DNA from 4 places in the Sporosarcina pasadenensis genome. Region 2 is predicted to be linked to each of the others. Evidence: riboswitches for the same ligand, from Rfam matches in the RefSeq annotation. Region 2 holds a riboswitch; each other region holds the start of a gene.
The links. A riboswitch is a leader RNA that binds a small molecule or an ion and turns the genes downstream of it on or off. The one in region 2 is predicted to bind cyclic di-GMP.

Region 1 (3,217 bases), on a different contig from region 2:
AAGATACTTATAAAGGCTGTAACAGCAACGTATTTTGGCATATATACACGTCTGTCTGTTAGATGAAAAGTTAACTCAATAAGAAGTGAAAATAATGACCGTAAACGTTGATAGCACAGCGTTTACGGTCATTATTTGTTTTTCATAGAATATGTTCAGGAATGAAAGGAAGTGAAATCATTTCACAAAAATTTTACACATTCGAAGTACTAGCCATGTCCTCATATAGCTGTACTGTCCTGTTAACAGATTCCGTATCAAGCTCCTTAACAACATGAGCATAGTGTTTGAGTGTGGTTTGTCTCTTAAAGTGTACAATTTCGTTCGGGAAGTCCCAAATAAACGAGTGAACGTTCAAAAGTGATACTACATTTTAACGAACGATTTTCTAATATGAATTTCATTTAAATTGTTCAGTTCGTAAAAGTGTACAATTACGAAATTACCTTAAGTCTAATAATTTTATCTTTTGCAAACTCCTATTCTTTTAAACGGTGATTCAATGCTTGTTTTGTTTTTTTAAATAGACCAGCATTGTCTCATTTGGTCCAGCCAATTACATTAGAATGGAGGGGATTTGCATGAACGTTTTTCTAAAGGACTATCAATAAATGAATAGTGTGATACAATAGAACCACCTTCTGACTATATTATGATGATTTCGGATCAGGAAAAAGGTTGGTTGGTTAGCAGGATGTCATGAGTGTAAAGTTGTTATTCTTCAGGGGAAAGTATATCTTTCTCCAAAAATAAAACCACTAAAAAACTGTATTGAATATAACAAGGGGCTTCGTAGCATAAGGCTCAACGCTATAGATATGTTGAAAAAGGAAAGTAATGGTACGCTAAATAAAAAAGAAAAACTAGTATTGGGAAAATGGAAAAAAGACGAGGTATTAAATTTGGTCCCCAACTAAACCTAAATTCGATAATGAAATAAAAATGGGAAGTTCTGATTTGAAAAGACGGCTGAATAAATAAAGGTGCTGTCGGGTGACTGAACCTCTCACTAGGTCACGATGTATGCGGTGAAATATAGATAGTTAGTTAATGAATTTACTTCCTTGTTATGAACTGCACTATGTAATTGGGTGGTTGTGTTTTACGTTGACAGAGGACTTACTTTTAATGTGCTATTAACATATTTAAAATCATGACGATAGATATAGTTAGAAACACCTTCGATAATGGCAAACTTATTGAAAGATAAGGACGCAAAGCCACGGGTCTAAGGCTATGGAAAGAATAGCTATGACAGCCGGGTTACCGAAAAGGATTGGATAAAATAGGATTTGCAAGCTGAGTAGTTCTTTTTAAATAGATCTATTTACTGCTATTTCTTAGCCCACCAACCTTTTGGTGGGCTTTTTTTTGGTGCTGCGTCTGCGGTATTCGATTTGTACACGTTAGGGTACGTATGGCTTTATAAGGGGACAACCTTGAGGAAGGTTTCACTAATCTATACTCATTTAAAAAGGAGATTTATATTATGACAGTTGAAATAAAGAAGGGGTTACTTGAGGAACATATCCGTTCTGTTTTGGAGTTAATTGGTGAAGACCCAAATCGTGAAGGATTAATGGATACGCCGAAACGAGTTGCCAAAATGTTTGGAGAAGTCTTTGCGGGGGTTGGAATTGATCCGGAAACGGCGTTAACAACAACGTTTGAAGAGTACTATGAAGGAATGGTTGTTGTGAAGGATATTACATATTACACATTTTGTGAACATCATCTGATTCCGTTCTTTGGAAAGGCGCATATTGGCTACATTCCGAATGGACGAGTTGTTGGGTTAAGTAAATTTGCCAGACTTGTTGAATTGGTGTCGAAACGACCACAGGTACAAGAGAGAATGACCCAACAAATTGCTGATGCCATTATGAATGTATTAAGCCCTGAAGGCGTGATTGTTAGCGTCGAGGGACAGCATCTTTGTATGTGTGCAAGAGGAATAAAGAAGCCGGGTAGCTCTACTGTAACTACAATAAAAAAGGGCGTCTTTAAAGAAAATACTGCGTTAGCGGAAGAATTTGAAAGGTCTCTGCTACGAAATTAGGAGGTATGTTACCAATGCTTTATTTATCACGTAAGATGTATTTCTCGGCCGCTCATTATTATCGAGTTGATGAGTGGAGTGAAAAGGAGAATCAAAGGCTGTTTGGGCCATGCAGTAACCCACATGGACATGGACATGATTACATCCTTGAAGTGATGGTCAAAGGAAAGTTAAACAATGATTCTGGGATTGTTGTGAATATTACGGATATCGATAAAGTTGTAAAATCCTTTGTCCAAAAAGAATTAGATGGAAAGTTTTTAAATAAAGAAATTCATTATTTCGAAACTCATATGCCGACAACAGAGAATATCATTTCATATATATGGAATTCGTTGGATGGAAAGATTGATAATTGTCAAATTCATAAAATTCGTTTGCGAGAAAATGATTTCTTATATGCTGAAAAGGAGGAATCGACTTTGGTTCGATTAACACGAAAATATCATTTTTGTACTGCACATCGTTTGCATAGCGATCAACTAAGTAATGAAGAAAACCGTGAAATCTTTGGGAAATGCAATAACCTCTATGGTCACGGTCATAACTACTATCTAGAGGTAACAGTTAGTGGGAAGCCTGATCCGATAACTGGTATGGTTTCGAATCTTGCTGATATTGACCAGATAGTTGAACAAGAAATTATGAAAAAGTTCGATCATAAGAATCTGAATTTAGATACCGAAGAGTTTAAAGAATTAAATCCAACCTCAGAAAATATGACAATCGTTATTTGGAATCTTCTCTCTCCGAAACTCAGGAATCTATTCAAAATTGGATTATTTGAAACGGAAAAGAATTATTTCGAATATTACGGTCCGGAAATGGAATAAGCAGGATGACTAGTAAATCCTTATTTGGAAAAACAATTGCAATTACAGGTTCTAGTAAAGGGATTGGGAAGGAAACAGCAACTTTGCTTCAGGGGTTAGGAGCAAACCTGGTATTAGGAAGTCGTAGCAATTCCAAATCGCTGAATGGAAATGCATTGGAACTTCCACTTGATGTCACGAACGAGGAATCAGTTAAAAACTTTTTTTTACAAGCAATTAATCAGTTCGGCAAAGTGGATGTATTAATTAATAGTGCTGGGGTTGGAGTATTTGAAAGTATCGTAGATTCGTCAACTGAGGACTTTGATAATATGCTTTCTATCAA
Region 2 (3,217 bases):
ACGAAACCCTGCTCCGCGTTACCGTCAATGACCCGGTGAGCAATCCATCCTTTATTAGCAAGACTCCCTTTTTCCGTTTTGAAAAAGATGATATCTCCATTTTCAACCTGGTCCTTCTCTTGTAGATTGTTAATGATGACCATGTCGCCCCGTTCCCAAACAGGGTACATGCTGTTTGAACGAATGACGGTTAGCAAAACGGGCTTGCCTGTTATGGCTGATCCGACTGCGGCTATTAATGTACATAAGATACCAATTGCTAAGACGGCGTTAAGTAATTTTGAAAATAGCTTCATGCAACCCCTCCTTGCCTCTAATTTTATTGTAAATGCATTGTAGATAATGCCCTCTAAAGTGGAATTGATAGTGTACGAAAGTATACGACGCTCCTACGTATGTAGTAATTTGGGGTCTATAAAGTAGATTATCGAAAGTAGACTAACGTTCGTAAAATCCAACACTATAGAGTGAGGATAACCATTTGGAAAGCTCCTATACTAAAAATAGTTCCAACAACGGCGAAGAGCCGAATAAAACTATTGGAGGAGATTTACAGATGAAGATGAAAAAAGGGTTGTTAATGGTAGTGTTCCTACTAGCAATGTCGAGCATCATGGCAGCAATGTCATATTCCTCGGCGAAAGTGACAAGTGCGATGACAGGGTCAGTAACAAATACGCACGAATCACTCTTAGCTCTTAGTCTTCCTGAGCCAGGGCACGCTGCATCGAAGCTTGAGGATGGGGTATTGAAAATTGATTTTTCTCACGGAACTAAATTTGGTATGCAAAAGAACAGTGAATACACTTGGAATAATTTGTTTTTGGTTAAAAACAACTCGGAAAACAATGTCACTGTAACAATTAATACTGAAGAGAAACTACCTGAGGGTGTAAAACTTTTCGTCAGAACAGGTGCTACGGAGAATTGGACTGAGATCAACAAAGAAACAGTAGCGAAATTTGAAGGATTTAATACAACTAACAATACTAGAAGAAACGTTTCTGTAAAAGTAGAAGTATCCGATAAAGCACAAATCAAGAAATTTACTCCAAACATTGTTGTTAGTGGTGCAGACGCACGATAATAATAGTAAAAGGGTTTTAATATACGAAACCTTAGAAACTGTAGATGTAGCGTACATTACGTGAAGTCTACAGTTTTTTATATGAATTTATTTACTAGGCATAACAGGATTGATTAAATTTGAAGTTAGTGACAATCCATTCATCTCTTCGACAAAAATAGAATGGAAGGTACAGCAATAATCGACGAATTATTCTTATTACTTTGGTTATACTTAACCATATAAACAAATAGTATCACGGAAACTATGAAGTACATCCTTTATATGGGCACCTTGGATGTATGGAGTAACTGGTGCAACCGGCCTGATTAAATGTGGACATCTTGTTCCGTTTAATTGGGCTATTATTATGACCTGGGAGGGGACCGATTGAAGCTCAAGTTAAGTTTAGCCGCATTTTTTTTATCAGTTTCTGCACTTTTGTTACAAAGTACTAGTTTTTCGACGGCGGAAATCAAGAACGATGTCGTGATATCCGTAGTCGCAGAGGATGATGCGCTTATTGCGATTACGGGTTGGGAAGGTAGGATATTCATATTGAAAAACAATACTGATGATTATGTGGATATCGAAAACATTATGGTAATGGGTGGTGACTCACTAGGTGTGGATGGGTACTTTTCAACAATGGCAGCTGGTGAAGCGAGAGTATTTACACTCATCGGAGAAGCACCAGAGTTATCGGGTAAGGAGATTTGGATAACTGCCAGTTGGGAATCGGGACGAGCAGATATCACTTCAATGATTCCACCATTCGTAGAGGAAGTAAATGAATGTACAGATCAGTCGAAAGTGAACGAAGTAATAGTAGATGAAGAAGTAGTTGAGGATACGAGTTTCCAGGAACCGAATGTAGAGGAAGTGGATGGGTGCACAGAACAGTCTGAAGAAGATGAAGCATCAGAAGAAGCAGATGGAGAAGTAGAAGAAGGCGAAGAAAAAATTGATGAAGGTGTTGGGGAAGCGAAAGATGAAGAAAAAGATGTAGAAGTCGTTGGGGAAGGAGAAATGAATGGAAACTCGGAAGAAGGTGGAGAGGTAGAAGTGGAAGTAGATGAAGAATCAGTAAATCAGGATTCGACGGAAGAAGATGCAAATGAAGAAACTATAATTATAGAAGAAAACAATCTGCCAAAAGCAGAACAGACAGAAAGTGTAGATGACTCACAATAGGGGTGATTGAGCTGAAAGGAATCTTGGCTACTGTACTAAAAAAGAATAATAAGAAGCTATTCTTATCGCTGCTGCCTTTATTACTCATCATAGGCGCACTATCCATTTATTCATGGATGACACCACAAACGACAACCGTTCAGCTTGTCGACAGTACATCGAATATCGAAACGGCCTTTGCGTACAAAGCAACGATGTCGCCTAACATCCTTTATCCGGAAGGAGGAACGGTCGACGTCGGAGATACTCTCTTTAAGAAAATCACAGCTGCGATTCCTTTAGATTTGAAGACGATCATCAAATCGGAGGAAGAAGTGCTCGCTAAGGGAACTTACGATATTCAGTTGATTGTTAAGGCGGGAGATATTTGGCAACGCACGTACCCACTGCAAAGCAAACAAACCTTTGAACAAAAAGGGAAGGATATTTCCGTTATCGACAATGTGTATAAAATAGACTTGACCCAATTAAACGCATTCATTACGCAAGTGGAGGAAGAAACGGGCGTCCGACAATCCCAGTATGACCTTGAAGTCGTTCCGACAATTCATGGAGTCATTCAGTATGCAGACATGGAAAGGGAACTGCAAGTTCAGGATAAGCTGATATTTCATTATTTATATGATGAAATTAAGCTTGCTAGCGAGAAGAGCTTTACGACGGCTGTTCAGTTTAATGAAAGTGAAACGACTGCCAATCCATTCAGTTTGCTGGAATTGACGCTTCCTTTGATTACCGTGAGGATTACTACTACAGTGTTGTCCGTCATTCTTTTATTATCCATCATATTTTCGTTCAAGTATTTGGATACTGGGCGAGTGAGACCTGTAAAATCAGAGTCGGAAAAGCTCAATAAAAAGTATGGCAGCCGGATGATCAGAATTTCCCAACTAATTGACTTCACTGGTAAGACGGTTATTCCGTTCGATACGTTTAAATCACTGCTGAAAATTGCGG
Region 3 (3,217 bases), on a different contig from region 2:
AATTCATCTGAGAGTTGGCTATATCTTGTAACGGCTAAATCTTCTGCGGATAATCTATCATCTGTTGCCATTTTTATAACAGCTTTTAATTCTTCATTTTCAATAGTCACGCTAACTAACTTATCGTCAACACCTACGCCATTGTAGTCAATAAGTTCAGTAACTTCTTCAATAGACATACCTTGTGATTCTTCCTTAGCAGGTTCTTCCTGAACAGGCGTTTCTTCTTCCACAGGTTCTTCTTCATTCACTTCTTCCTGCTCAGGCATTTCTTCTTTGACTGTCGCATCATCTTCGACAACAGCCGGCTCTTTTGTGCCATCTGCACAAGCAACCAATAACATAGCAGCCATAAATAAGATGAATAGTTTTTTCATGTTGATCTCCTCCGCATCCAATCATAACTAAAAATAGGAGGATTGTGAACCGACATGGTAACGCCAGACGAATTCATCTTTACAAAGGAGTTCATGCAAAAGTGATACAGGAACGTCATAGGTATTTGACGATTTAGGCGTTAATAAGCGTGTATTTACATTTCTTAGAAAAAGCAGATCAAACTAAAGCAAAACAAGTCGGAGACCGCGTGTCGATCAATTAAAAGTATATTGGACAACACTTTGTGCTAAAAAAGAGTATATTCCCCGTTCGCACAAATAGAAAAAAATCCACATCCTATGTATAGTACCTAATAATTTGCCATTCGATTTTTCCTTAGTTTATTATAATAATTCAATTTAAATTGACTTTGCTTTGGAAAAACAGACCTTAAATTTTCAGAGGCGTAAGCTATCATAAGTATCTGTCATTTCAAATACAAATTATATTAATAATAATTCTTAGATATCGTAGTAAGCTCCTGTAAAATAAAAATCAGCAGAAAAAGTAAGTATCAATTAATAATTGCTATCTGATTTCTACCGTTTTCTTTTGCTTTATATAACGCATTATCTGACTTCTCTATAAACTCCTCAACGGTTTCCTCATTGTAAATAGATACACCAATGCTAATTGTAAAATGAATACGTTCATTTTTATAAATGAACTCTGTTTTTTCTACAGCCTCACGTATACGTTCTGCTATTATTAACCCTTCAGCAAGATCGGTGTTTGGAAGAATAACTGCGAATTCTTCTCCGCCCAAACGAACGAAGACACCAGCAGAGTTTCTTACGTGATTATCAATAATACTGGAAGTATGCTTAAGAGCTTGATCCCCACATTGATGACCATAATTATCATTAACTTTTTTGAAATGGTCTATGTCTAATATCATAAAAACTAAAGAACTGTTCGTCCTTTTACTAATAGGAATAGTTCTTTCCATAAAAAGCTCTAAATATCTTCGATTATAAGCACCAGTCAATGAGTCTATAATAGTTAGCTCTTCTACTTTTAAATATAATTTATGAGATTTGATAATGAAGTATCCAACAGTTAGAGCAATAGACCAATTAATCAGCGAACCTAAGATAAGAGCATTAATTTCGCTATTATCAGGTTTAATTTTCTGACTAAACTCTGTTGTGTACTTCAATAAGCTATAAATGACTCCAGCCCCTATAGTTACTTTCCATTTAGGATACATATTTATAATATAGATAATCGGAATCAGAGCGAGTGACCATATAAATGGATAATGTCCACTCGCTTCCTCAGACAAAATTGTATCAATAAAAATAAGGACAGCAGTAAATAAAAAAATTAATGAGTATTTAAAACATTTTCTTTTCAATTATTCCCTTACTCCTTTCGGTAACCCAGCCATCATAGCTTAATGCTTTAGATCTGTGGTTTTGCGTCATTATCTTTCGATAATTTTGCCTTTATCAATAGAGTTGCCTTAGTATATAAGTATACAACAGTTAGATACTTCCAAGGCTAAATAAATCTGTCATTGACTCTTAGTGGTCTAAACTGCTCCGTTGTTTAACAAGACTCATTCCATTAAATGGCTCGTTTGCGAAGTAACAACATTATTAAAACATTCAATTTCAATCGCCAATTATAACATTTCCTATATCGAAATGCAGTTTTTGATAATCCGTATGATATGAAGTAATAAGCTCTCCATTCTTCATTAGTACCCTTTTGGCTAGGTAATGGATAAAATTATGTCAAGGATTGTACAAAGTGAAAACTGGGGAATTTTAAACCGTTATTATTGAGGATTTTAACACTGATATTCACACCCTGGTACATTTATTTTCATTCAGAGGTAAGAAAGATGGCAGAGGCGGTACATTCCGATGGCTGTAATCAGAGTGAGATTCTTTTTTTGTGATTCCTGGTGCACCGTGCCCCAGTCAACAGGGAAGTACCCCTTATCGAGGGCTTGTTTTTCTGGAAAGAGATGCCTCTAGACAGGAGTTGGTCATTGTATCATCCAAGTCTTCAACGCCGAGTTTCTTGGTGCTGCGAACGGCATCGGAAACAGTATTCCTTGAGTGTCCAGTGCTAGAACTGATTGTTCTATGACTGATTCCTTCAAAATAAAGTTCCGGAATCCTCCGACAATTAATTATAAAAAAGTCTCCTGTACATTATTGTCATGCGTATTTGCATGCAAACTAATTATACAAGAGGCTATTATTTAGATTGGTGGCCTCCTGTCCCAAAGACAGTGGCTCTTTTCCTCGTACTTGGTGGCTCAATACTCCGCATAAGCGGCTCTATTCATCCGCAAATCAATATTGGATTCGATATGATTAATTGTCCTCATTAATTCGGAGGCGTCTACAGGTTTACTGAATAAATATCCTTGTCCTAACGTACAGGATTGCTCTTTTAGGAATTGGAGATGCTCCACACTTTCAATTCCCTCAGCCAATACATTCAAGTCCAAATCTCTGGCGAGGTGAATGATTGTCTTCACAATCGCTTGATCGACTGGATTATGGGTCGATTCTGAGATAAATGATTTATCTATTTTTAATATATCCAAAGGAAAATTCTTCAAATGATTCAAATTGCTATATCCGGTTCCGAAGTCATCGATACTGATAAGTAGACCGAGAGATTTTATTCGTTGAAGAACACTGATTGTATGCTGTACGTCTGCCGTCATGCTTTCAGTGATTTCCAGCTCCAAATACCGGGGATGGAGTAGGGTATCTTGTAATATTTCAGCTATGACGGAAACGAGGTTGTCTTCTTGAAATTGTTGCATTGAAAGATTGACGGACATAACTAGGGTTGGATGACCTTCGTTTTGCCA
Region 4 (3,217 bases), on a different contig from region 2:
GTGAAGTGTTGTAACTGAGTACTGTGATAACTGGTGCAACTTTATCGATATTCGAGATTACGATTTTTTTCTTTGTTTCATTCCCTGCACGGTCAGTAGCAATGAATTCAAACTCGCCATTTTCCTTGAAAGTATAGCTTTCTGCGTTTAATGTGCCAGGTTCGTTCATGCTCACTTTTACTGTGATATCTTGATTTGTGGGGCTAGTAATATACTCTTCAACGATTATTTCAGGTGCAACTTTATCAATATTTGAAATGGTAACTGGAAGCTCAGTTATATTTCCTGCACGATCTCTCGCAATAAATGTAAATGTGCCATTTTCTGTGAAGGTATGGCTTGTCGTATTTAGTTCGCCTTCTTCATTCATGCTTACTTCAACCGTAATATCTTGATTTGTCCAGTCTGTATTATAAGGTTTCACTGTAATTTCCGGCGCAACTTTATCAATATTGGTAATATGGACAGTATATCGTGTAACATTCCCAGCAAGGTCTGTAGCAATGAATTCAAAACTGCCGTTTTCTTTGAAAGTGTGGCTTTCTTTATTTAGTGATCCCTCATTTGTGCTGGCAGTAACCGTAATATCCTGATTCGTCCATTCTGTTGAATACTCACTAATTGTGATGATAGGGGCAATCTTATCTATATTATCAACATTTACTTGTGCAGTCCCAGTGTTTCCGGCCCTGTCAACAAAGAGAAATTCAAAATTGCCGTTTTCAGTAAAGGTAATACTAGGAGAACCATTGTTGTTAAGGATCGTGACATCTTCACTAGGTTCAATTGTCACTACTACGTCCTGATTTGTTGGCTTATCAGTTGAATAGTGTACCTTGGCAGTTGGAGCAATTTTATCGATATTTGCTACGTTTATTTCCACTTCGCCCGTATTTCCGGCTGCATCTACAAACTCTAAACTAACATTTTTATTTTCTGGAAAAGTAAGCGTGTACGTTTGATCATCCACTTTTGTATACGTAACTGTGTCTGGTAAATCCTCAAGGTTTTTAAATGTAACAGGTTTAGTAAATGTAAGAGTTGCCGTTACATCCTCGTTTGTAGGTTCGGTTTTAGAATATACAAGTGAACCGACAGGAGCAACTTTATCGATATTTTTAACTGTCACATGGACCGACCCTGTATTTCCAGCTCTGTCTTTAAATTTTAACTCAAAACTGCCATTTTCAGTAAACTTAAGAGTGGATGCATTACTGTCAAATTCCATTGTATCCGGTAACTCATCTAGATTGGTGTACGTTACTGGTTCTTTTGCTTTAATAGTTGCAATGACATCCGTATTGATTGGGGAAGTTGTGGAATAGGAAACTTCAGCTTCAGGGGCTTCCTTATCAATATTGTCAATTGTCACTGTCTTCTCAGATGTATTTCCAGCTAAATCCGTAGCGATAAAGGTAAAGCTGCCGTTTTCATTAAAAGTATAGCTGACTGGATTAAGTGTACCCTTTTCATTGATGCTAGCAAAAACAGTGATGCTTTGATTCGTCCAATCTTTATTGTAGTCATTAAAAGTAATGTCAGGTGGAGTTAAATCAACAGTCTGATTAACGGGTTGAGCACTTGTATGGACTGCGCCTGCATTTTTTCCATTTGGATAAACTGTATAGGCTTCAACAGTGATTTGCTCATCCTTCTTTTCAGACAGATTTACTGAGTTTAAAGGGTAGACATATTTGAATGCCCAACGCTTATCAGAAATTTGTGTCGTTTCTGCATTTACAACTTTACCATTTACTTTTAGCTCCAGCTTTGGACCATCAATCACAACAGTACCACTTAGTTGAACTGTACTCGCATTGTCTACACGGGCAGGAATGGGGTTTAACGTAGTAACACCTGTGATTTTGTTTAGCTCTGTTCTGCCAGTAGAAGCCTCTGCTTTACCGGGATTAGGCGCAGCGTAAATTGTCGGTGCAATGGAGCTAAAGACTAAAGAACTTGCTAGAACAACCGCACCGAATTTTTTACTCTGTTGCTTGTTCATTGTACTCCTCCTCATAAATAATGTTACAAAGGTAATTAAGAGGGCCGGTTACACTACTAGCTCCATATAACCCAAGTGTCCAGATAGTGGTCATATTTCAAAGCTTCCCAAAAACCTAGTCTTTATCATTATGCTAATGGTGATTTGTTAATTCATAAATATCTTAAGCTCGAATTAATTTATGTTGGGGCAGAGGAAACAGATGACTAAAACGATGTATTATGATCTGATTCAAGATTATGTATGTAGCTGCATCATACGAGTTGCACGGGACCTTCATATGAAAACTTCTGCATTCTCGGAAGTCGAAAGAATTACAGAATAGAAATGGCGGTGTTTCATTTGATAGAAGTTCCTTCAAGTTTAGCGAAATTGACTAATGGATTCTCGTGGGAACCGATTACGATTGGCCATTCGGAAGCGAAGACCTTCTTATTAAAAAGTTCTCATTCGAATCAATACTTGAAAGTGCAGTCGAGAGATTCTGTTGAACGTCTCTTCGATGAAAAGGAAAAATTGGAGTGGTTGGAAGGGAAGCTGCCTGTGCCACGTGTGCTATTCTACGGGGAGGACGAGGCAAACGAATACTTGTTAATGTCTGAAATAAAAGGTGTCAATGCTTCTGATCAATCACATCGAGAATATTTGCCTACCGTGTTGGAGTCATTAGGATCTGGACTCAAAACAATTCATCGTGTGCCTATCGACAATTGTCCATATGATCAAAGGTTGGATATGAAAATAGAAGAAGCGAAGAATAGAGTGGAACATAAATTAGTCGATGAAGATGATTTTGACGAGGGGCGAAAAGGAAGGAAAGCAACCGAACTTTTTAAAGAGCTCATTACCAACAGGCCATTAAACGAAGATCTCGTTTTCACTCACGGTGACTATTGTTTGCCAAATGTCATTGTGGAAAATAAAAGAGTGAGCGGCTTTATTGACTGGGGAAGAGCTGGGGTTGCAGACAAATATCAAGATTTGGCATTGGCGATACGAAGCATCACCAGTAATTTTGGCAAGGAATACGTACCTTTCTTTCTTGCGGGCTATGGATTTACGGATGTGGATGAATCTAGAGTTGATTACTATCAACTGATGGATGAGTTTTTTTAAAGCGGTGGACTGTATTTTTTGTAATTACTGAAACTTCCAACTTCGAAATTCGTATAAGTAGTATTCAGAAAGGGTTTGGAGGGGACAGTATGCTGA

Region 1: another riboswitch for cyclic di-GMP. It lies ahead of folE (GTP cyclohydrolase I FolE); the one in region 2 lies ahead of AB1K89_RS09260 (hypothetical protein).
Region 3: another riboswitch for cyclic di-GMP. It lies ahead of AB1K89_RS00415 (GGDEF domain-containing protein); the one in region 2 lies ahead of AB1K89_RS09260 (hypothetical protein).
Region 4: another riboswitch for cyclic di-GMP. It lies ahead of AB1K89_RS12280 (Ig-like domain-containing protein); the one in region 2 lies ahead of AB1K89_RS09260 (hypothetical protein).

The regions. Positions count from the first base shown of each region.
Region 1 is NZ_JBFEGM010000001.1:63,377-66,593, forward strand. It holds cyclic di-GMP riboswitch class I at 1,180-1,271, shown strand; gene folE (GTP cyclohydrolase I FolE) at 1,490-2,059, shown strand; gene AB1K89_RS00355 (6-carboxytetrahydropterin synthase) at 2,074-2,892, shown strand; gene AB1K89_RS00360 (SDR family oxidoreductase) at 2,898-3,217, shown strand, end outside.
Region 2 is NZ_JBFEGM010000005.1:210,753-213,969, reverse strand. It holds gene AB1K89_RS09270 (signal peptidase I) at 1-296, opposite strand, end outside; gene AB1K89_RS09265 (hypothetical protein) at 557-1,087, shown strand; cyclic di-GMP riboswitch class II at 1,318-1,400, shown strand; gene AB1K89_RS09260 (hypothetical protein) at 1,457-2,260, shown strand; gene AB1K89_RS09255 (DUF5305 family protein) at 2,284-3,217, shown strand, end outside.
Region 3 is NZ_JBFEGM010000001.1:77,262-80,478, reverse strand. It holds gene AB1K89_RS00420 (hypothetical protein) at 1-377, opposite strand, end outside; gene AB1K89_RS00415 (GGDEF domain-containing protein) at 893-1,735, opposite strand; cyclic di-GMP riboswitch class I at 1,752-1,835, opposite strand; gene AB1K89_RS00410 (sensor domain-containing protein) at 2,651-3,217, opposite strand, start outside.
Region 4 is NZ_JBFEGM010000008.1:91,160-94,376, forward strand. It holds gene AB1K89_RS12280 (Ig-like domain-containing protein) at 1-2,005, opposite strand, end outside; cyclic di-GMP riboswitch class II at 2,039-2,122, opposite strand; gene AB1K89_RS12285 (APH(3') family aminoglycoside O-phosphotransferase) at 2,348-3,121, shown strand; gene AB1K89_RS12290 (hypothetical protein) at 3,211-3,217, shown strand, end outside.